Regions from separate parts of the Streptomyces sp. NPDC059649 genome, predicted to be linked through region 3. Evidence: riboswitches for the same ligand, from Rfam matches in the RefSeq annotation. Region 3 holds a riboswitch; each other region holds the start of a gene.

Region 1 (5,214 bases), on a different contig from region 3:
GCGTTGGGTGGGGCCTATGTGGCGGCGTTTGTGGGGTCGCATCCGCTGGCCAAGAAGATCGGGGCCTGGCCTTCGGTGTTCGCGGTGGCGGGTGGGGTGGCGCTGGCGTCCTGGGCGGTGGTGGACCGGCGGGGGTAGCGCAACGCGCGAGGTGCCATGCGTACGTGCGTCACGGCATGCGTAAGGGAGGAGCGGGGCCCCCAGGCCCCGCTCCTCCCCTTTTCAGGCCCTCCCCGCGAAGGTCAGGCCGAGGCCTCCGTCAGGAGGGTGAGTTCGGGGGCGGTGAGGGTCAGGTCGGTGACGGCCAGGAGGGGGACGAGCTGGGCGGTCGTGCGGGCGCTGGCGATCGGGGCGGCGACCGTGGGCTGCGCGGCGAGCCAGGCCAGCGCGACGGTGGCGGGCTCGGCACCGTGGGCGGCGGCGATCGCGTCGAGGGCCGCCAGGACGCGGGGGCCGCGGTCGGTGGACAGGTACTGCGCGGCCTTCTGGGACCGGGCGCTGTCGACCGCGCCACCCGGCCGGTACTTGCCGGTCAGGAAGCCGGAGGCCAGGGCGTAGTACGGGACCGCGGCCACGCCGTTGCGGGCGGCCACATCGGCGAGTTCGCCCTCGTAGGTGTCGCGGGAGACCAGGTTGTAGTGCGGCTGCAGGGCCACGTAACGGGCCACGCCCTCGCGGTCGGAGAAGGCGAGGGACTCCTCCAGGCGCCGCGCGGAGATGTTGGAGGCGCCGATCTCGCGGACCTTGCCGGCCCGGACGAGGTCGTCCAGGGCGGTCAGGAACTCGCCGACCTCCACCGACTCGTCGTCGTAGTGGGTGTAGTAGAGGTCGAGGTAATCCGTGCGGAGACGGGTGAGGGACGCCTCGACCGCGGACTTGATGGTGGCGGCGGACAGGCCCTTGTAGTCGGGGTGGGCGCCGACCTTGGTGGCGATGACGATGTCCTCGCGATTGCCGCGGGAGGCAAGCCAGTTGCCGAGCACGGTCTCGGACTCGCCGCCCTTGTTGCCGGGCGCCCAGGCCGAGTACACGTCGGCGGTGTCGATGAAGTTGCCGCCGCCCGCCACGTACGCGTCGAGTACCGCGAACGACTCGGCCTCGTCAGCGGTCCAGCCGAAGACGTTTCCCCCGAGGCAGAGCGGGGAGACGGACAGCGAGCCCAAGGCCCTGCGGGTACCGGAGTTGTTGCTTGTCGCACTCATGGTGGGGGCAGCGTTGCGGGGCGGGTGGTTATTCCCTCGTGCGGCGGTTGGTCCCGCCTACGACGGGCGGCTACGCGTGCGCATCGCGTGGCCGCCCCACCCCGCCCCGCCCCGCTCGTCAGACGTTGAGGCCGTGGTCGCGCAGCCAGGGCATCGGGTCTATCGGGTCGCCGGCGCCGGGGCGTACCTCCAGGTGGAGGTGAGGCCCGGTGACGTTGCCCGTGGCGCCGACCCGGCCGATCACGTCACCGGTGCTGACCTTGCCCGAGGTCTTGACCATCGAGGAGAGGTGGCAGAACCAGAGCTCGGTGCCGTCGTCGAGGGTCAGGACGATGCGGTAGCCGTACGAACCGGCCCAGCCGGCCTGGGTGATGGTGCCGGAGTGCACCGCCCTGACGGGCGTACCGGTCGGGGCGGCGAAGTCCTGGCCGGTGTGGTCCGCGGCCCAGCGGTCACCGGCCTGCCCGAAGCTCGCGGTGAGGGTGTACGAGGCGACCGGGGTGAGGTAGCTCTGCGCCAGTTTGGCGAGGCGCTCGGCCTCCGCCTTCCGGCGGGCCTCCTCCTCGGCCTTGCGCCGGGCCTCGGCCGCTGCCTCCTTCTTGGCGGCCGCGGCCTTCTCGGCGGCGCTCTGGTCCGCGGCCGCGTCCGTCGTGGCCTGCTTGATCGCGGCCTGTTCGGCGGCCTCGCGGGCCTCCTGTTCGCCGGCGCCCTGCTGGGCGTCGGCCTGCTGGAGGATACGGCTGCGCAGCGCCTCACCGGCGTTCGCGCCGGAGCCCGTGCCCGCACTCGACCCGGTGTCGGTGGCCGTGGTCGACGGCGAGCCCGTCGCGGCGAGCGGGTCGACGGGCGCGGAGGCAGCGTCGGACCCGGTGTCCGAGCCGCCGTCGGATATCAGGTTGCCGACGCCGGGCAGGGAGGCGGCGTCCGGGAGGTGGTCGGTGACGGCGTCGGCCACACCGCTGAGGTCGGGCATCGAGATCGGTACCGGCGGCTTGCCCTCGGCCGTGGCCATCCCGCCCGCGCCGACCGCCGCGATGACGCCGACACCCAGGACCGTGCCACCGCGGGCGAGTCCACCGCCGCGCTGCTTGGCCACCCGGTGCTTGCCGCGGACCGGGCGGACGGACTCCTCGGTGGGGTTCCACTCCTCCCACTGGCCGTCGGCGTCACCGTGCGCCTCGCCGGCCGTCGCAAAACGGGTGTCGGTGACGAAAGCGGTGCCGCCGGAGCCTGCGAAGGCGTGCGGGGCGCCCGGCGCATGCGGGGCACCCGGGCCCCGGTCGTCGAACTCGTAGGCGGATGGAGCCTCGGGGACAGGCCTGTTGGACGCCACGGGGGCGCTCTCCTTTCCTTCCTTCTCGCCTACCGGGTTAGCTGACGGGTTCGGAGCAGGAAGGTCTCCTACGGGCACCCTCTGGCGGAGGCGTCCGATTCACCCCAAGGTGGTGGTTCCCCGGTTCCCTTGGTGCAGTTCGAGATGCTGGAGGTGCGTGAAAAGCGCGTGCGGGATTCGGCGTCGGCGCGCGGTGCCGCCTCTTGCGGCGGCTGGGACGACCGCGCTGCGTTATCGGACAGTAATAGAGATCGCGGCCGTTTTCCAAGCCTTCCCGGGAATCGATATGCCTCGCGCACCAGCTGTGGCGTGGTCTTTTCCGGTCACCATGGCCATAAATCGGGCGAGTTGACCGCACCGCCCCGCACCGCCCCGTGCCGCCGCTAAACGACCTCTCGATGATTGTGCGTCAGTTGTTATGCAGAGGGGTGCCCGACCATTACGGAACGTGAAGACAGTAACGTCGGATCATGGTCGTCAACGCCGAGCGCCCCGGATACTCCGAGAGTCCCGGACACGCCGAGAGCCCCGGACCCGCCGCACGCCTCCGCAGCACCGGTCACGGGCACCACGGCCATCCCGGCCGTCCCGGCCGCAGCGGTGGCACGTCCGGAAGCGCCCAGGACGTGGCGCGCCGGTACCAGGAGTTCTCCTGGCGCGAGGCACGCGGGCGGTCCGACGCCCACGAGGAGCTGTCCGCACGGATCGGCCAGGACCAGGAGTTGTGCGAGCTGCTGGCGGGTTCGCTGCCGGCCGGCAACAAGCAGCAGCCCCAACTCCTGGTCGCCGCCGTCCGCCATCTCGACGGCCCGCACGCGGAACAGGGCCCGCGCGGCGCGGCGGCGTACGGTCGCTGGCGCGAATGGACGATCCGTCATTGGGACCAGGTGCGGGACGTGATCATGCGCCGCGGCACCCAGACCAACGAGCCGGCCCGCTGCGCCACCCTGCTGCCGCTGCTCGCCCGGCTGCCCCAGCCACTGGCCCTGCTGGAGGTCGGCACCTCGGCGGGGCTGTGTCTGCACCCGGACCGCTATCGGTACGAGTACGCGTACCGGCACGGGCCCGGGGACGGGCAGGAGTACCGGCACGGGCCCGGGTACGCGGGCGGGCCGGCTGCCGGCCACTCTGGCGGGCGCGCACCGGGAGGAGCGCACCACCCGGTCGTCGAAGTGGGCCCGGCCGACAGCCCGGTGGTCTTCCCCTGCCTGGTGCAGGCGCCGGTGCCGGCGGCAGGGCACGGACCGCACCTCCCCACCCGGCTCCCCGAGGTCGTCTGGCGGGCCGGGATCGATCTCGATCCGCTCGACCCGGTCGCCGAGCCGGACGACCTGCGCTGGCTGCGGTCGCTCGTATGGCCCGGCGACGAGGCGCGGGCGGCCCGGCTGTCCGCGGCCGTCGAGGCGGTGCGGGCGGCGCCGCGGCCGCGGATCGTCCGCGGGGACCTGATCGAGGAACTGCCCGCGCTGGCGGCCGAGGCGCCCGCCGGGGCGACGCTGGTGGTGTTCCACACCTCCGTGCTGAGCTATCTGCCGCCGGCCCGGCGCGAGGAGTTCGCCCGGCTCGTACGGTCGGTCCTCGACGGGCGGGACGGCGGCGGGCACTGGGTCTCCCAGGAGCACCACTCCGTGCTGCCGTGGCTCCCGCTGCCCGCGCACCACACCCCGCGCCCGGACGACCCGCTGCAGCTGACCCTCGCCCTGGACGGCCACCCGGTCGCACTCACCGGCCCGCACGGGCAGAGCTTCCGCCCGCTGTAGGGGAACGCGGCACAGCCCTCACTCCCCCATGGGCCGCTGCAGCGCCAACAGGGCCATGTCGTCCGCCGGGGCCCCGCCCGTATGCCGGGAGACGTCCTCGATGAGGGCGTCCAGCAGGCTGCCGGGGCCCGGGAAGTGCCGGCCGCGGAGCTTGTCCGCCGGGTCGTAGAAACGGCCGCGCAGGTCGCGGGCCTCGGTCACGCCGTCGGTGAAGAAGAGGAGCAGCGACCCGGCCGGGAAGAACGACTCGTCGGAACGGTCCGGCCAGCTCGCCACCTCGCTCATCCCCAGCGGCAGCGCCGGCGCGGAGGGCGCCAGCTCGCACAGTCCGCCGTCCGGGCCGAGCAACAGGGGCGCCGGGTGGCCGCGGTTGAGGACCCGCAGCACGGACCGCCCGCCGGCCGGGATCTCGGCCAGAACCGCGGTGGTGAACCCCTCGCACTGGTCGAGCCCCGCGCGCCGCCCGCCCTCCCGTTGCAGCGCCCGCTCCAGCCGGCCGGCCACCGCCTCCAGGGTGGCCTCCTGTTCCGCGGCCTCCCGGAAGGCGCCGATGACCACCACGGCGGCCTCCACCGCCTCCAGCCCCTTGCCGCGGACGTCGCCGACGATCAGCCGTACGCCGTGCGGGGTGTCCTGCACCGCGTAGAGATCGCCGCCGATCCGGGCGTCCGCCCGCGCGCCCACGTACCGGGCGGCGACCGCGAGCCCGCCGAGCCGCTCGGGCGGCGCCGGCAGCACGGCCCGCTGCGCGGCCTCCGAGACGTCCCGTACGGACGCCAGATGGGCGTCGGACATCCGGACGACGCGGTTGATGGCGAGCGCCAGCAGGGCGACGACGAACACGGTCGCGATCTCGGTCACCGACTCGTGGGTGTCCTGGGCGGCGCTGCGGTACGTCACCACCAGGGACTCGCCGGCC
Region 2 (5,214 bases), on a different contig from region 3:
GCGCTTCGTGTCGTGCGACGTGGAGACCGTCTGCCTGGGACAGGCCGCGTCCGCCGCAGCGGTGCTGCTGGCCGCCGGCACCCCCGGCAAGCGGCTGGCGCTGCCCGGCGCCCGGGTGCTGATCCACCAGCCGTCGGTGAGCGAACCGTTCGAGGGCCAGGCCAGCGACCTCTACATCCAGGCCCAGGAAGTGCTGCGCGGCCGCGCCATGCTGGAGGAGATGCTGGCGCTGCACACCGGTCAGCCGCGCGAGCGGATCGCCGCGGACATCGAGCGCGACAAGATCTTCGACGCCCCGGCCGCGCAGGAGTACGGCCTGATCGACGGGCTCACCCGCAACCGCAAGCGGTCGGCCGACCGACCCGTGGGACGGTGAGCCGGATGTGGCCGCCGGAGACCCCGCCGCTGCCCGCCCTGACCCGCGCCGAGGGGCAGCTGATCGACTGTTACCTGGAGGCGCTCGACCTGCTGGGCCGGATCAATCCGGCCCGCGGCGGCGGCACCTACAGCGGGCTGCGCGCCGCTCAGGCGCTGGTGAGCAAGGCCGCGGAACTGCGGGACGCGCTGACGCTGATGCACAACCGGGGCGAGCACGAGCTGCACGGCGAGACGCTGGCCCGGGCGCTGCGGGTGCTGGACGGGGAACGCCGGGCCGGATACGTGACGGTGCCGCCGGCCCGGGAACCCTGATCCGACACGCGCGCCCGCGCTGCCCGGACGGCGTAGCGTCCGCGCGTGCGGTAGGGGGGCGACGAATTGCGCCGGGGGCCAGAATTACTGCGGTGGCCGATGTTTCGCCCCAGGTCGAAGGGGGTGCCGCCGATGACGCTCCGGCCCACGACGGGGCAAATCCCACCATTCGGCTCAATTGTGGCGCATCTCACATACGGCATTTTCAACTCGGAATTCCGGTGGCGGGTGCGTGAGGATCCCTTTCGACGACAAGACCCCGCCACAGCGACGGGGCGGTCCGGCCGGGCGCCTAATCCCGCCGCCGTGCCGGATGTCCGGTCGATGCGTGTGGATCGGCGGGAGCGGAGGACCCGAGCAGTACGGGGTCCGGGGCCCGCGCGGCCGACGGACTCCTTGGGGTGAAGCCGTGGAAACGGCCGGGCATCTTCGCCTGCCCGAACCCGACAGGTCTTCCTTCGCAGGCGGCTGACGAAGGGTTTGCGCATGACCGTGCGCACGCATACGCCGCATCTGCTGGCCCGCGCCGGCACCGTGTCCGCACTGGCGCTGGCCACGCTCGGCGGGACCACGCTCGCACCGGGAACCTCCGCCGACGCCGAGGCCGCGACCGTCTCCGCCCATGCGCTGCGGATCGCGGCCTCCAAGCGGGGCTCGCCCTACCAGTACGGGGCCATGGGACCGTACCGCTTCGACTGTTCGGGCCTGACGGTGTACTCGTTCAAGCGCGCCGGCCGGGACCTGCCGCGGACCGCGGCCCAGCAGTACGGCCGCACCCGGCACATCCCGTCCTCTGCCCGGAAACGCGGGGACCTGGTCTTCTTCCACTCCGGCAACGGCATTTACCACGTCGGCATCTACGCCGGGCAGGGCCGCATGTGGCATGCGCCCAAGGCCGGCAGCGTGGTGCGGCTGGAGAAGATCTGGAGCCGCGCGGTCTCGTACGGGAGGGTGCCCTGAGCTGCGGCGACGCCGGGCGCCCGGTCAATTGTCAGTGCTGGCCGATAATTTGACGGGGTGACTTCGGAGCTGAGCAAGGTGCTGACGGCCGCGGCGCGGGGGAGCTTCCCGCCCGAGGACGGTTCGGTGACGGTGCTGCCCCAGCCGTCCCCGCGGGACGTGGGCGTGCTGTCGTTCACCTGTCATGCCGTGGTGTTCGCGGACGTGGAGCCGTCCTGGGTGCACGACCGGACAGCCCCCGGCGATCTCGCCGGACCGCTCAGTCCGCCGTTCCTGACCGCGCTGGGTGAACGGACCGGCCGCGAGGCCAACAACATCGACCTGGCCATGGTCGCCGAGGCGCTGCCCGGGCCGCCGCCGTTGGAGCTGGTGGAGACGACGGACCGCAGCCATCCGCGCATCGTCCGGGCGCTGCGCCACCGCGACGAGGTGCGGGCCTGGACGACCGGGGACGGCGGGACGCTGATCATCGGGCGGGGCCTGGCCGGGCGCTGGGAGCTGGCCGCGGAGGTGGACGGCGCCGGCCAGGGACGCGGCCTCGGTCGCCGGCTGGCGCACGCCGCCCGCCATCTCATACCGGCGGGCGAACGGCTCTGGGCCCAGGCCGCCCCCGGCAATGCCCGCAGCGTCCGCGCCCTGCTGGCCGCGGGGTTCGTACCGGTGGGCGCGGAGGTGCTGCTGGTGCCGGCCGGCGGCCCCGGCTGAACGGGTACCGCTGCCTGGGGTCCTGGTCCCGCCCCGTTCCTGGCCCTTCCGCTGTCCCTGCCCCTGCCTGGGGTTGGGTCCGGCCGGCCCCGTTCCTGCCCCTGCCCGTGCCTGGGGTGGGGCCCGGTCCCGTTCCTGCCGCTGCCCTCAGGCGAGCGCGACCTCGACGAGCAGCGCTCCGCCCAGCGCGGTGAGCAGGGCGCCGGTGGTGGCCTCCAGGGCCCTGGCCACCAGGGGCGGCGCAGTCAGCCACCCAGCCGGTCGACGAGCAGCGCCACGGCGCCCTGTCGGGCTCGGCGTGGCGGGGGCCCCGGAGATGGTGGCGGAGGGCTCGGTGACCCCGTTGGGGATCCGCCGGCTGGACCCGCCGGAGCTGCGCCGCCGGATCGCGGTGGCCTACCGCAGCGGCGGCGGCATCCCGGCCCCGGACACCCTCCGCGCGCTGCTGCGCGGCGCCTTCAGCCGCCCCTCCCCCACACCGTGACGGCCGCACGCATGCCGTACCGGCCGTACGCATGCCATGCCGGCCGTACGCATGTCGTCGGGCCGTACGCCGCGGCGGCCGCGCCGTCAGCCGACCGCGACCTGCCAGGGCAGGCTGATCCAGACGGTCTTGCCGCCGGTGTCGGTGGGGACGACGGAGAGCCGGCCGCCGGCCTCCGCGGCGAGGAAGCGGATGATGACCAGGCCCCGGCCGTTGTCCTGCTGGACCGCGGCAGGCAGCCGGCGGGGGCGGCGGGGGTGACTGTCGGTGACCCCGACGCACAGCTCCTCGTCGCGGTCCAGACGCAGTTCGAGGGTGAAGGTCGGGGACTGGCCGAAGGTGTGCTGGACGGCGTTGGTGGCGAGTTCGGAGACGATCAGGCGGACCGCGTCGGCGGTGGTGGAACCGGCGGGCAGGCCCCATTCGGTGAGCACGGTGAGGGCGTGTCTGCGGGCGAGGCGGACCGATTCCGGGGCGCTCGGCAGGGTGAGTGCGGATTCCTGGTGGTCTGCCATCGCGACGCCGTCCCTTTCCCACCGAGGCCGGCTCCGGTCCGCTGCCCGGGGAGCCGGTGTGCCACTCGGGTCAACGATTCGGCCTCGGATCTGCTGGAGCGCCAGCCTGCCACCCGTTCCCCCGGTGTGGCGCTCGATCCGCCAACATATGCAGATATCTATCGCTCGAAGCGGTGAACTCTGCGACGGGAGACCGGATATGGGACGCCATGCCGGTCACACACGGTCACCAAGGATCAGATCTTCGGCGGCGCGGTGGCGAGGATCGTGCCCACCGCCCGGTCGAGCTGGCCGTCCGTCAGGTCCGCGCGGGCGGTGAGCCGCAGCCGGGAGATCCCGTCCGGTACGGACGGCGGCCGGAAGCAGCCGACCGCGAGACCGGCCGTGCGGCAGTCGGCGGCCCAGCGGACCGCGGCCTCCGGCGAGGGGGCGCGGACGGACACCACCGCGGCGTCCGGCCGTACCGCGGTCAGGCCGGCCGCGGTGAGCCGGCGGTGCAGCTCGCGGGCGACCTCGCCGGCCCGGGCGGCGCGCTCGGGTTCGCGGTCGATCAGCCGCAGTGCGGCCAGTGCGCCGCCGGCCGCGGCCGGGGCCAGGCCGGTGTCGAAGATGAAGGTCCGGGCGGTGTTGACCAGGTGCTCGATGACCCGGGCCGGGCCGAGCACCGCGCCGCCCTGGGAGCCGAGCGACTTGGAGAGCGTCACGGTGGCCACCACGTCGCCGTCCCCGGCCAGTCCGGCCGCGGCGAGCGCACCCCGGCCGCCGTCACCGAGGACGCCCAGGCCGTGGGCGTCGTCGACGAGGAGTGCGGCGCCGTGCGCCCGGCAGGCGGCGGCCAGTGCGGGCAGCGGCGCGGCGTCGCCGTCGACCGAGAACACCGAGTCGGTCACCACCAGCGCCCGTCCGTTGTGGCCGGCCAGGGCGCCGCGTACGGCCTCGGGGTCGGCGTGCGGGGCGACCTCGGTGCGGGCCCGGGAGAGCCGGCAGCCGTCGATGAGGGAGGCGTGGTTGCCCGCGTCGGAGACGACCAGGGTGCCGGGTGCGGTCAGCGCGGTGACCGCGGCGAGATTCGCGGCATATCCGGACGACAGCACCAGAGCCGCCTCGAAGCCGCAGAACGCGGCGAGTTCCGCCTCCAGCCGGGCGTGGAGTTCGGTACTGCCGGAGACCAGCCGGGAGCCGGTGGCGCCGGCGCCCCAGAGCTGCGCGGCCTCGGCCGCGGCCTGGGTGACCTCCGGGTGCCGGGAGAGTCCGAGATAGTCGTTTCCGGCCAGGTCGAGCAACGGGCAGTCGGCGGGGCGGGGGCGCAGCGCGCGGACCAGGCCGGCCCGTTGGCGCTCGGCGCGGGCGGTGTCGAGCCAGTCGAAGGCCGAGCCGGGTGCCGGTCCGGCGGCGGGCGGGGGCGCGGTGTCGCGCAGCAGCGGGGCGGAGTCCTGCGGCATCGGCGTCCTTCGTCGGGGGCTCGATTGTGGGCTGTCGATAGACGTTAGCGGTCGTTCCGCACGGCCACGGTGTGGCGATACACACACCCCGTTCGGCGCGCGTTGTGGGAATCCTCCTTGGCCGGGGGCGGGGGCGTAGGCCAGGATCATCGCCATGGACCTGCTGAACACACTGGTGGACAAGGGACTGCGGCGCGAGTTGCCGACCCGTGAAGAGGCGCTGGCCGTGCTGGCGACTTCCGATGACGAACTGCTCGACGTCGTGGCCGCGGCCGGAAAGGTGCGCCGCCAGTGGTTCGGGCGGCGGGTCAAGCTCAACTACCTGGTCAACCTCAAGTCGGGTCTGTGCCCCGAGGACTGCTCGTACTGCTCGCAGCGGCTGGGCTCGAAGGCCGAGATCCTCAAGTACACCTGGCTG
Region 3 (5,214 bases):
GGCCGCCCAGGTAGCGGAACAGCGGGAGGTCGCTGGCCTCGGAGGCGGCGTGCGCGACGGCGAGGGAGACGCCGAGGATGGCGTTGGCGCCGAGCGAGCCCTTGTTGTCGGTGGCGTCCAGGTCGAACATGGCCTGGTCGATCAGCCGCTGCTCGGTGGCGTCGTAGCCGACGAGCTCCGGGCCGATCTGCTCGATGACGGCCAGGACGGCCTTCTCCACGCCCTTGCCGAGGTAGCGGTTGGGGTCGCCGTCGCGGAGCTCGATGGCCTCGAAGGCGCCGGTCGAGGCGCCGGACGGCACGGCGGCACGGCCGGTGCTGCCGTCGTCGAGGCCGACCTCGACCTCGACCGTGGGATTACCTCGCGAGTCGAGAATTTCGCGGGCTACGACGACGTCGATGGACGGCACGTTGTCTCCTTCATGGGTGTCTGGAGTTCTGCAGCACGAGCCTAACGGCCCGGGGAGCGTCCGCCTGCCCTTGGCCCGCTCCGTGGGACGGAATAACCCAACAAGCCACCCAAAAGACCAGGTCACGGTAGGTTTGCCGCAATGTTCGCGGAGCGGGAAAAGTCCGGCGAGTGCCGGGCCGACGGCGGGGCGCCGCGGAGGGGATACGGAGAAGCCCCGCCGCGGCGCGCCGGGGGGAGGGGCGCGCCGGACGGGGCCGGTCTCACCAGGGGTGTCCCGGTGCGGGGACGGCTCAGACGTGGAGCTTCTGACCCGGGAAGATCAGGTTGGGGTTGCCGCCGATGACGGACTTGTTGGCCGCGTAGACGGCCTTCCAGTTGGTGCCGTGCGCCTTGGCGATCTTGGCGAGGGTGTCGCCGGCCTTGACGGTGTAGTTGCCGTGACCCTGGTTCTTCTTCGGGGCCGGGGCGCTCTCGTGCTTCGGGGCGGCGGGGGTGCGCTTGACGGCCGCGTCGCTCTTCGACGGGGCGGACTTGGCGACCGGGGCGCTGGTGTTCAGGTCGGGGGACGGGCCACCGGCGGTCAGGCCGCCGGCACCGGCGCAGGACCAGGCGCCCGGGCCCTGGATGGCGAGGAGCTTCTCGGCGACGGCGATCTGCTGGGCCTTGGTGGCCAGGTCGGCGCGCGCCGCGTACTTGGTGCCGCCGGCGGCGGCCCAGCTGGAGTTGGAGAACTGCAGGCCACCGTAGTAGCCGTTACCGGTGTTGATCGACCAGTTGCCGCCGGACTCGCACTGGGCGACCTTGTCCCAGGTGGCGACGGATGCGGCGGAAGCGGAGGTGGCGCCCATCAGCGGGGCGGCGACGGCGGCACCGGCGACACCGGCGAGCGCGGCGACGCGGACGGCCTTGGAGGGACGACGGTGCTTGCCCTTGTTGATCAGCATGGTTGGTTCGTTTCCTCACCGACGCCTGCGAGGTGAGCTGTCGGGTTCGGACTGATGAGTCGCCCGGCCGGTGCCGTGGCACCGGGCTTCACCCCAAGCCGGCTGACCCGCTTTCACGGGCCGGGCCGGCGCCTACCTTGGTTCCCCCGCTCCTGCCTACGGCGCTTGCGCGTCAACTGCCTCCGACCACCGGCAGGATTCGGCGTGTGATCGAAGGGGCCCGCTTTGGCGAGCGGTGATGACCGTAATCAGGAATCCCCTGGGTGTTCAAACCCCCTCATCTGGACCGAGTTGGCCCTTTTTGATCACGGAGGGGTCATAAAGCCGCAGGTGGGGGCCGGTGCGACGGTGGTGGACCCTTCGGGGCCCACCACCTCACAACGAGACGCTTGTCTCACTTTCGCCAAAGCGGGTCGAAACCGGCGAACTACCCTGCGGACTGCCCGAGATCGAGCTGCTGACCTGGGCGGATCAGGTCCGCGTCGGAGCCGATGACGCCCTCGTTGCGGTCGTAGAGCGCCGGCCAGCCACCCGACAGCCGGTGCGCCTGGGCGATCGCTGACAGGCTGTCACCCGGCCGCACGGTGTACCCGTCACCGTCCACCGGGAGCGTCCGGTGCGCGTCGTCACCGCGCGAGGCGTGCCGCCCGCCGGACGTCCGGTCGCCGCCGTCGCCCTCGCCCGGGTCCGCGTCGCCGCGGTGCCGGCCCGAGCCGCCGCCCGGCACGCCGTCCGTCGCCGTACCGCCCGGCGTCCCGTCGGGGCCCGTGCCGTCCACGTCTCCCGCGCCGTCCCCATCGCCCGTACCGCTGCCGTTGCCGTCATCGGAGGGGTCGGTGGTGCCGGAGGGGTCGTGGCTGCCCGACGGGTCCTCGCCGTGGTCGCCCGGCGTCGCGTCGCCGGACGGGTCGGACGGACCGGAGGTCCGGTCGGGGCCGGGGGACGTCTCGCCGGTCCCGGCGGAGTCCGAGGGGGCGGGAGTGGACGGGGACGGTGTGGTCCGCGACGGCTCGTCACCGGCCGGCCCGTCGCCCTCGTCGCCACCCGGGTCGTCGGCCGTACCGTCGTGCCAGCCGGAGGAGCCGGAGCCGGCGGTTCCGTCGTCGTCGGACGGGTCGGGTATCGGGGCGCTGGTGCCGCCCGGGTTCACCTGCGGCGCCCGGCCGTCCTTCTTCAGGCCGGCGTTCACCGCACAGCTCGGAAAGGCGTCCGGCCCGAGGTCGTCGAGGATCGCCTCGGCCACCGCGATCTGCTGGGCGCGGCTGGCGAGGTCGGGCCGCGAGGCGTAGTCCCCGCCGCCGTGCCGGTCCCACATCTCCTGGGTGAGCTGGAGACCGCCGTAGAAGCCGTTGCCGGTGTCCGAGCTCCAGACGCCGCCGCTCTCGCACTGGGCGACGCGGTCCCAGGTCGCGGTGTCGGCGGCGTGGGCGCCACCGGCGGAGAGCAGGGGCAGTGCCAGTGCCGAGCCGGTCACTCCCGCCGTGACAAAGATGGCCGGTGCTTGACGGGGGCGACGGTGTCGGCCGTTCCCGGAACGCATGCGGATGCCTTTCGCGCGGCGGTTGAGTTGTCGCGACCGCCGGCCTTCCTCGGCAATCTGTTCGAGGGGCCGTCGATCGTGGATCGAAAGGTAGCCGGGGTCACGGGTAGTCACAAGTCGGTGTAGTGGAGATCACGCGCAGGTCACGTCCTGACGCTCTGTCACCATCGGCCTCCGCCGCTGGTCAGGCCCGCTCGGGCGCGAACTCGACGGGCAGCGACCGGAGTCCGCGCATGATGAGCCCACCGCGCCACCGCAATTCCGCCGGTTCCACCGCAAGCCGGATGTCCGGGAGCCGGGTCAGCAGCGTGGCGAGCGCGGTCTGTCCTTCGAGCCGGGCGAGCGGGGCGCCCAGGCAGTAGTGGATGCCGTGCCCGTATCCCAGGTGCTGATTGTCACGCCGGGTCAGGTCGAGTACGTCCGGCTCGGGGAAGCGCGCCGGGTCGCGGTCGGCGGCGGCCAGGACGACCAGGACGGGGTCCCCCTCGGCGATCCGCTGCCCGCCGAGGGTCAGTTCCTCGGTGGCGAACCGCCAGGTCGCCAACTCCACCGGGCCGTCGAAGCGGAGGAGTTCCTCGACCCCGGTGGCCAGCAGCCCGGTGTCGCCCGCCGCCAGCGACTTCTGCAGCAGCTCACGCTGGGCGGGGTGGCCCAACAGGGCGTGGATGCCGTTGCCGATGAGGTTGACGGTGGTCTCGAAACCGGCGAAGAGCAGGATGAACGCCATCGCGGCGGCCTCGTTCTCGGTGAGGTGCTCACCGTGGTCCGAGGCCCGGATGAGGCCCGAGATCAGGTCCTCGCCCGGTGTCGGCCCGTCGGGCAGCGCCTCCCGCTTGCGGTGGATGAGGTCGGCGAGATAGCCCCGCATCTTCTTCACGGACCGGGCGACGCCACCGCGGGGGCCTCCCCCGTGCCGGATCATCATGCCCGCCCAGTCCCGGAAGTCGTCCTGGTCCTCGCGCGGGACGCCCAGCAGGTCACAGATGGCGTAGATGGGCAGCGGGAAGGCGAACTCGTGGATCAGGTCGGCCTCGCCGCGGGCGGCGAACCCGTCGATGAGGTGGTCGGTCAGCTCCTGCACCCGGGGCGCGAACTCGGCGACGCGACGGGGGGTGAACGCCTTGCTGACCAGCCGGCGCAGCCGGGTGTGGTCCGGCGGGTCGATGTTGAGCAGGTGCGTCATCAGGTTGGCGCTGCGCTCGCCCGGGATGCCGACCTTGCCCTTGCCGTGCGCGGACTCGCTGTGGTGCACCGGGTTCTTGGAGAGCCGGGCGTCGGCCAGCGCCTGCCGCGCCTCGGGGTAGCGGGTCACCAGCCATGCCTCGACCCCGCTGGGCAGCGCCGTGCGGTGCACCGGCGCGTGCTCCCGCAGCCAGGCGTACGCCGGGTACGGGTCGGAGGCGAACTCCCAGGTGAACAGCTCGGGCGCGGGCGGGACCGGCCGGTGTGCCGGGCAGCCGGCGGGACGGTCCGGAGCGGGACCGGCGGGCGCCGGGTCCGCAGGGGCGGGGCGGGACGTGTCGTGCACCCTCTGACCGTAACCGCCCCGGCGGACGCCCCGCGCACGGGCGGCGGGCGGCCGCCGAGCGGCCCGGCGCCCCCGCTAGGAGCCGCTCGGATCCACCCCCAGCCCCGCCAGGAAGGCCACCGCCGCCGGTGACGGCCCCAGGGCGCTCCACACCACCCGTTCCGTACGCTCCGGCGCCGGCCGCGCCCGCACGATGTGCAGTCCGGACAGCTCGGCGGCGATGGCCTCCGGGACCATGCCGATGCCCAGCCCCGCCCGCACCAGCTTCGCCAGGAACTCCACGGTGGTCACCTCGAAGGACACCTCCGACGACAGCCCGGCCGCCCGGAACGCCTCGTCGCGCTGGCGCCGGGCCGCCGACCCCGCCGTGAAGTCCACGAAGGTCTCCCGCGCCAGCCGCGCCAGAGTCGTCCACTCCCGGCCCGCCAGCGCATGCCCCGGCGGCACGACGGCCACCAGCTCGCCGCGGGCCAGCACCCGCTCCCGTACGCCGGCCGGCCGGGCGTCCGGCACCAGCCCGACGAAGGCGACGTCCAGCGTCCCCTCCCGCACCTTCTCGATGAGCGGATCGCTCATCTCCATCCGCAGACCGACCCGCACCTGCGGATGGCGACTGCGGAACTCGCCCAGTTCACGGGCGAGATCGACGGCCGCCACGGTCGAGATGGCGCCCACCGCCAGCCGGCCGCGCACCTCCCCGGTCGCCGCCGCCACCTCGGCCCGGGCCCGCTCGGCGGCCGCCAGCGCCTGCCGCGCGACGGGCACGAACGCCTCGCCGGCGGCGGTCAGCC
Region 4 (5,214 bases), on a different contig from region 3:
GCGTCCAGCACCGCGCCGTGTTCGTCCCATGCATCACCGGCCCGCGGCGGCGGCTCCACCGCATACATCCACTCGATCTTGCGGCGCAGCTGGGTCAGCAGCGCGGTCAGGCTGGGGCTGCCGGCCGCCTGGGCCAGCGTCTCGTGGAACCAGCCGTCGAGTTGGCGCAGGTCGGTGGGGCTGCCGTGGCGGGCCCGCTCGCGGCCGAGCCGCACCAGGCCGCGCAGCACCTTCAGATGGGCGGGGGTGCGCCGGGCGGCCGCGCGGGCCGCGCCCAGCGGCTCCAGCAGGGCGCGGATGTCGAGCAGGTCGGCGGCCTCCTGCTCGGTGGGCTCGGCGACGCACGCGCCCGCGTGGTGGCGGGTGGTGACGAAGCCCTCCGACTGCAGGGTGCGCAGCGCTTCGCGGACCGGCACCCTGGAGACGCCGTAGCGCGCCGCCAGGATCTCCTCGATCAGTCGGCTCCCCGGCGCCAGCGCACCGGAGACGATGTCCTCGCGAATCGCCGTGCACACCGCATGCGCGGAAATATGGCCTCGCATCGATCGTGCCTCCGCCGTAATCCCCGGAAAACGCCGCCGGTCGGCGGCTTTTCCGAGACTCTATTCGACCGGCACGGCTTTTCCGACGGACTCCGCGTATTCGGCGATATTTTTTGGCCAATGGGCGGGGAGGGCACCGAGGCGTGCGCCGGGAGGCCGAGGCGGGTGTGCCTGACGCCGGATCAGACGTTGACGCCGTGCGAGCGCAGATACGCGATCGGGTCGATGTCGGAGCCGTAGTCCGGGCTGGTGCGGGCCTCGAAGTGCAGATGCGGGCCGGTGACGTTGCCGGTGGCCCCGGAGAGGCCGATCTGCTGGCCGGGGGTGACGGTCTGGCCGACCGAGACGCCGATCGACGACAGGTGGCCGTACTGGGTGTACGTGCCGTCGTGCATCTTGATCACGATGTTGTTGCCGTACGACCCGCCCCAGCCGGCCTCGACGACGGTGCCCGCGCCGACCGCGTGGACGGAGGTGCCGGTGGCGGCGTGGAAGTCGATGCCGGTGTGGCTGCCGGAGGACCACAGGCTGCTGGAGGCCTTGTAGCCGGTGGAGACGTAGGAGCCGGCGACGGGGGCGACGAAGGCGTTCAGGCGCTTGCGCTCGGCGTCCCGGGCGGCCCGCTCCTTGGCCTCGCGCTCGGCCTTGGCCTTCTTCCGGGCCGCCTCGGCGTGCCGCTCGGCCTCCGCCACCCGCTTCTTGGCCTCGGCCTCGGCCTTCGCCTGCATGGCGGCGGCCTCGGCGGCGGCCTGCTGGGTGTCGGCCTGGACCTCCAGGCGGTGGGCGAGCTCGTCACCGAGCACGACGGCCTGGGTGAGGCCGGTGTCCTGGGTGCGTGCCTCGTCGGTGGCGGCCATCGCCGGTGACGCCAGGGTGGCGACGACGCCGGAGGTCGCGAGGGTGGCTATACCGGCGAGGTTGCGGGTCGTCCGGGCGCTGCGGCTGGCCCGGCGGTGCTTCCCGGTGGCACGGGTGAACGCCATGTGCTGGCTTGTCCTTTCCTTCCCTCTCGCCTACCGGGTTAGCTGACGGGTTCGGAGCAGGAAGGTCTCCTACGGGCCCCTCCGGAGAGGCGCCCGATTCACCCCAGGGACGGGTGGGTCCCCGGCTCCCCTGGCTCGCGCCGTACGGGGACTCGGCGATGACTGTCCGGTGCCACTGTTGTGGCGGAGTTGTGACGAACAGCCGGACCGACGCTAAACGGGGCCACTTTGCGGCGCCAAACGGAACCGCGATTTTGTGCGGGATGCCACAAGTTCCGGCTCAACGAGCCATCCCAAACCGGACATACAGCAGACTGCGGCAGACCGGCGGCGGACAGGCGACGAGCAGGCGACGGACATACGACGGCTCCCGTGGTGAGCGAACCCCACAGGAGCCGTCGGTCGTGACGCTTCGTCATACGCCGCCTGCGGACTAGCCGCTGACGACCGTCACCTCTCCGATGCCCAGCGCCTTGACGGGCTCGGTGATCTGCGCGGCGTCGCCCACCAGGACGGTCACCAGGCGGTCCACCGGGAAGGCGTTGACGGCGGCGGCGGTCGCCTCGACCGTGCCGGTCTCCGCGAGCCGGAGGTACAACTGCGCCTGGAAATCGTCCGGGAGCTGCTGCTCCACCTGGTCGGCGAGGGTGCCCGCGACGGCCGCCGCGGTCTCGTACTTGAGCGGCGCCACCCCGACGAGGTTCTGCACCGCGACGTCCCGCTCCTCGTCCGTCAGCCCCTCTGCCGCGAGGGTCCGCAGCACCTTCCAGAGGTCCTCCAGCGCCGGCCCGGTGGAGGCGGTGTCCACCGAGCCGCTGATGGCGAGCAGCGCGGCGCCGGTGGTGCCCTCGGGGGACGTGGGGGCCGTGGAGCGCAGCACCTGCCCGAAGGCCCGCACGCCGTAGGTGTAGCCCTTCTCCTCACGCAGGACGCGGTCCAGGCGGGAGGTGAGGGTGCCGCCCAGGCAGTACGTGCCGAGCACCTGCGCCGGCCACACGCGGTCGTGCCGGTCGGCGCCGATCCGGCCGATGAGCAGCTGCGTCTGCACGGCGCCGGGGCGGTCCACGATCACCACGCGGCCGGTGTCGTCGGCGACGATCGGGGTCGCCTTCACCGGCTCGGCGGTCGAACCGCTCCAGGCGCCGAGGGTGTCGGCGAGCGACGCGGCCAGGTCGACGCCGGTGAAGTCACCGACGATCACGGCGGTGGCCGTGGCGGGCCGGACATGGGCGTCGTAGAAGGCGCGCACGGCCGCGGCGTCGATCCGCGCGACCGTCTCCTCGGTGCCCTGACGGGGGCGGGAGATCCGCGCGGTGGCCGGGAACAGCTCCTTGGAGAGCGCCATCGCCGCGCGCCGGGCCGGGTTGGCGAGCTCGTGCGGGATCTCGTCGAGGCGATTGCGGACCAGCCGCTCGATCTCGCTCTCCGGGAACGCGGGGGCCCGCAGCGCGTCGGCGAGCAGGCCGAGCGCGCGGGTCAGCCGGGAGGCCGGGACCTCCAGGGAGACGCGTACGCCGGGGTGGTCGGCGTGGGCGTCCAGCGTGGCGCCGCAGCGCTCCAGCTCGGCGGCGAAGCCCTCCGCGTCGTATTTGTCGGTGCCCTCGGACAGGGCGCGCGCCATGATCGTGGCGACGCCGTCCAGGCCCTCCGGCTCGGCGTCCAGCGGGGCGACGAGGTTGATCTCCACCGCGACGACCTGCTGACCGGGGCGGTGACTGGTCAGGAGGGTGAGGCCGTTGGGCAGTTGGCTGCGCTCGGGGGCCGGGAAGGCCCACGGCTTGGGCGCGCCGCTCTGGGGCTGCGGGTGGAACTGCATGCTGCTCCCTGGGGAATCCTGGCGGGTGGTGTCGCTCACTGCTCCGTCTCCCCTTCCTCGGCGGCGTTGCCGGCCGGCTCGGTGGGCTCGTAGACGAGCACCGCGCGGTTGTCGGGGCGCAGCCGGGCCTTGGCGACCGCCTGCACCTCCTCGGGGGTGATGTCCAGGACCCGCTGCACGGCGGTCAGCGCGAGCTGCGGGTCGCCGAACAGGACGGCGAAGCGGCAGAGTTCGTCGGCGCGGCCGCTGACCGTCGCCAGGCGGTCCAGCCATTCGCGCTCCAGCTGGGCCTGCGCCCGCTCCATCTCCTCCGGGGTGGGCCCCTCGGCGGCGAACCGTGCCAGTTCCTCGTCGACCGCGTGCTCGATGGCGGGCACCTCCACCCCGGCGGACGCCTTCACGTCCAGCCAGCCCAGGGAGGGCGCGCCGGCCAGCCGCAGCAGACCGAAGCCGGCGGCCACCGCGCTGCGGTCGCGGCGCACCAGCCGGTTGTACAGGCGGGAGGACTCGCCGCCACCCAGGACGGTCAGCGCGAGGTCGGCGGCGTCCGCCTCACGGGTGCCGTCGTGCGGAAGGCGGTAGGCCGCCATCAGGGCGCGGGAGGGCACCTCCTCCTCGACGACCTCGCGGAGCTCGGTGCCGACCACGTCGGGCAGCGTGCCGTCCCGGGGCGGCTGCTTGCCGTCGTGGGAGGGGATCGAGCCGAAGTACTTCTCGATCCAGGCCAGCGTCCGGGCCGGGTCGATGTCGCCGACGACCGACAGGACGGCGTTGTTGGGCGCGTAGTACGTACGGAAGAACGCCCGCGCGTCCTCCAGTGAGGCGGCGTCCAGGTCGGCCATCGACCCGATGGGCGTGTGGTGGTACGGGTGGCCCTCCGGGTACGCCATGGCCGTCAGCTTCTCGAAGGCCGTGCCGTAGGGGACGTTGTCGTAACGCTGGCGGCGCTCGTTCTTGACGACGTCGCGCTGGTTCTCCAGGGACTCCTCGTCGAGCGCGGTCAGCAGCGAGCCCATGCGGTCCGCCTCCAGCCAGAGCGCGAGCTCCAGCTCGTGGGCGGGCATGGTCTCGAAGTAGTTGGTGCGCTCGAAGCTCGTGGTGCCGTTGAGCGAACCGCCTGCACCCTGCACCAGCTCGAAGTGGCCGTTCCCCTTCACCTGCGCGGAGCCCTGGAACATCAGGTGCTCGAAGAGGTGAGCCAGGCCCGTACGGCCCTTGACCTCATGGCGGGAGCCGACGTCGTACCAGAGGCAGACCGCTGCGACCGGGGTCAGGTGGTCTTCGGAGAGCACCACGCGCAGGCCGTTGGCCAGCCGGTGCTCGGTCGCTGTCAGGCCGCCGGAGCCGGCTTGTTCTGTGGCCGTGTGACCCATGGGCATGTACGTCCCTTCGATCGCTTGCGAGGAAGTTCTGTCACTGTATGCAACCGCGTCGGCATCTGGCGAAGTTCCCGCAGGACCGCCCCCGATCGAGGGCCCGCGCCGACCGCCGCGAGAGCCGCCGTCCGGGCCGCCGGGACGGCCTTCACCGGCCCGTCGTACGGCCGTCACCGGGCGGCCGCGGGCACGGAAAGGGGAGTCGCGGTCGGCGTTGTCAGTGGGGCGGTCCACAATGGTCCGCGTCAGACTCAGAGATACTCGCCGGTTGATCCCCCAGCTGATCGACCCGGCTGATTGACCGACGACGCCCCGGCGCCGTCCCCGACCTCGGCAGTAGACGCAGCAGAAGGAGCCGCAGCCGCGATGGCCCGCCGCAGCACGAAGACCCCGCCGCCGGACGACTTCGAGGAGAGGATCCTCGACATCGACGTCGTCGACGAGATGCAGGGTTCCTTCCTCGAGTACGCGTATTCGGTCATCTACTCGCGCGCCCT

The links. A riboswitch is a leader RNA that binds a small molecule or an ion and turns the genes downstream of it on or off. The one in region 3 is predicted to bind cyclic di-AMP.
Region 1: another riboswitch for cyclic di-AMP. It lies ahead of ACFV1J_RS33175 (peptidoglycan DD-metalloendopeptidase family protein); the one in region 3 lies ahead of ACFV1J_RS34055 (transglycosylase family protein).
Region 2: another riboswitch for cyclic di-AMP. It lies ahead of ACFV1J_RS19435 (C40 family peptidase); the one in region 3 lies ahead of ACFV1J_RS34055 (transglycosylase family protein).
Region 4: another riboswitch for cyclic di-AMP. It lies ahead of ACFV1J_RS11040 (M23 family metallopeptidase); the one in region 3 lies ahead of ACFV1J_RS34055 (transglycosylase family protein).

What each region holds. Positions count from the first base shown of each region.
Region 1 is NZ_JBHWDV010000049.1:19,591-24,804, forward strand. It holds gene ACFV1J_RS33165 (hypothetical protein) at 1-138, shown strand, start outside; gene ACFV1J_RS33170 (aldo/keto reductase) at 243-1,202, opposite strand; gene ACFV1J_RS33175 (peptidoglycan DD-metalloendopeptidase family protein) at 1,321-2,535, opposite strand; cyclic di-AMP (ydaO/yuaA leader) riboswitch at 2,547-2,701, opposite strand; gene ACFV1J_RS33180 (DUF2332 family protein) at 3,006-4,295, shown strand; gene ACFV1J_RS33185 (PP2C family protein-serine/threonine phosphatase) at 4,314-5,214, opposite strand, start outside.
Region 2 is NZ_JBHWDV010000016.1:113,271-118,484, reverse strand. It holds gene ACFV1J_RS19445 (ATP-dependent Clp protease proteolytic subunit) at 1-376, shown strand, start outside; gene ACFV1J_RS19440 (hypothetical protein) at 382-690, shown strand; cyclic di-AMP (ydaO/yuaA leader) riboswitch at 1,000-1,172, shown strand; gene ACFV1J_RS19435 (C40 family peptidase) at 1,177-1,650, shown strand; gene ACFV1J_RS19430 (GNAT family N-acetyltransferase) at 1,708-2,355, shown strand; gene ACFV1J_RS19425 (hypothetical protein) at 2,690-2,839, shown strand; gene ACFV1J_RS19420 (ATP-binding protein) at 2,926-3,354, opposite strand; gene ACFV1J_RS19415 (8-amino-7-oxononanoate synthase) at 3,591-4,796, opposite strand; gene bioB (biotin synthase BioB) at 4,951-5,214, shown strand, end outside.
Region 3 is NZ_JBHWDV010000053.1:15,241-20,454, reverse strand. It holds gene eno (phosphopyruvate hydratase) at 1-409, opposite strand, end outside; gene ACFV1J_RS34055 (transglycosylase family protein) at 702-1,355, opposite strand; cyclic di-AMP (ydaO/yuaA leader) riboswitch at 1,363-1,570, opposite strand; gene ACFV1J_RS34050 (transglycosylase family protein) at 1,783-2,829, opposite strand; gene ACFV1J_RS34045 (cytochrome P450) at 3,080-4,423, opposite strand; gene ACFV1J_RS34040 (LysR family transcriptional regulator) at 4,499-5,214, opposite strand, start outside.
Region 4 is NZ_JBHWDV010000006.1:75,585-80,798, forward strand. It holds gene ACFV1J_RS11035 (GntR family transcriptional regulator) at 1-542, opposite strand, end outside; gene ACFV1J_RS11040 (M23 family metallopeptidase) at 725-1,525, opposite strand; cyclic di-AMP (ydaO/yuaA leader) riboswitch at 1,538-1,693, opposite strand; gene ACFV1J_RS11045 (M16 family metallopeptidase) at 1,959-3,341, opposite strand; gene ACFV1J_RS11050 (M16 family metallopeptidase) at 3,377-4,714, opposite strand; gene ACFV1J_RS11055 (DNA topoisomerase (ATP-hydrolyzing) subunit A) at 5,084-5,214, shown strand, end outside.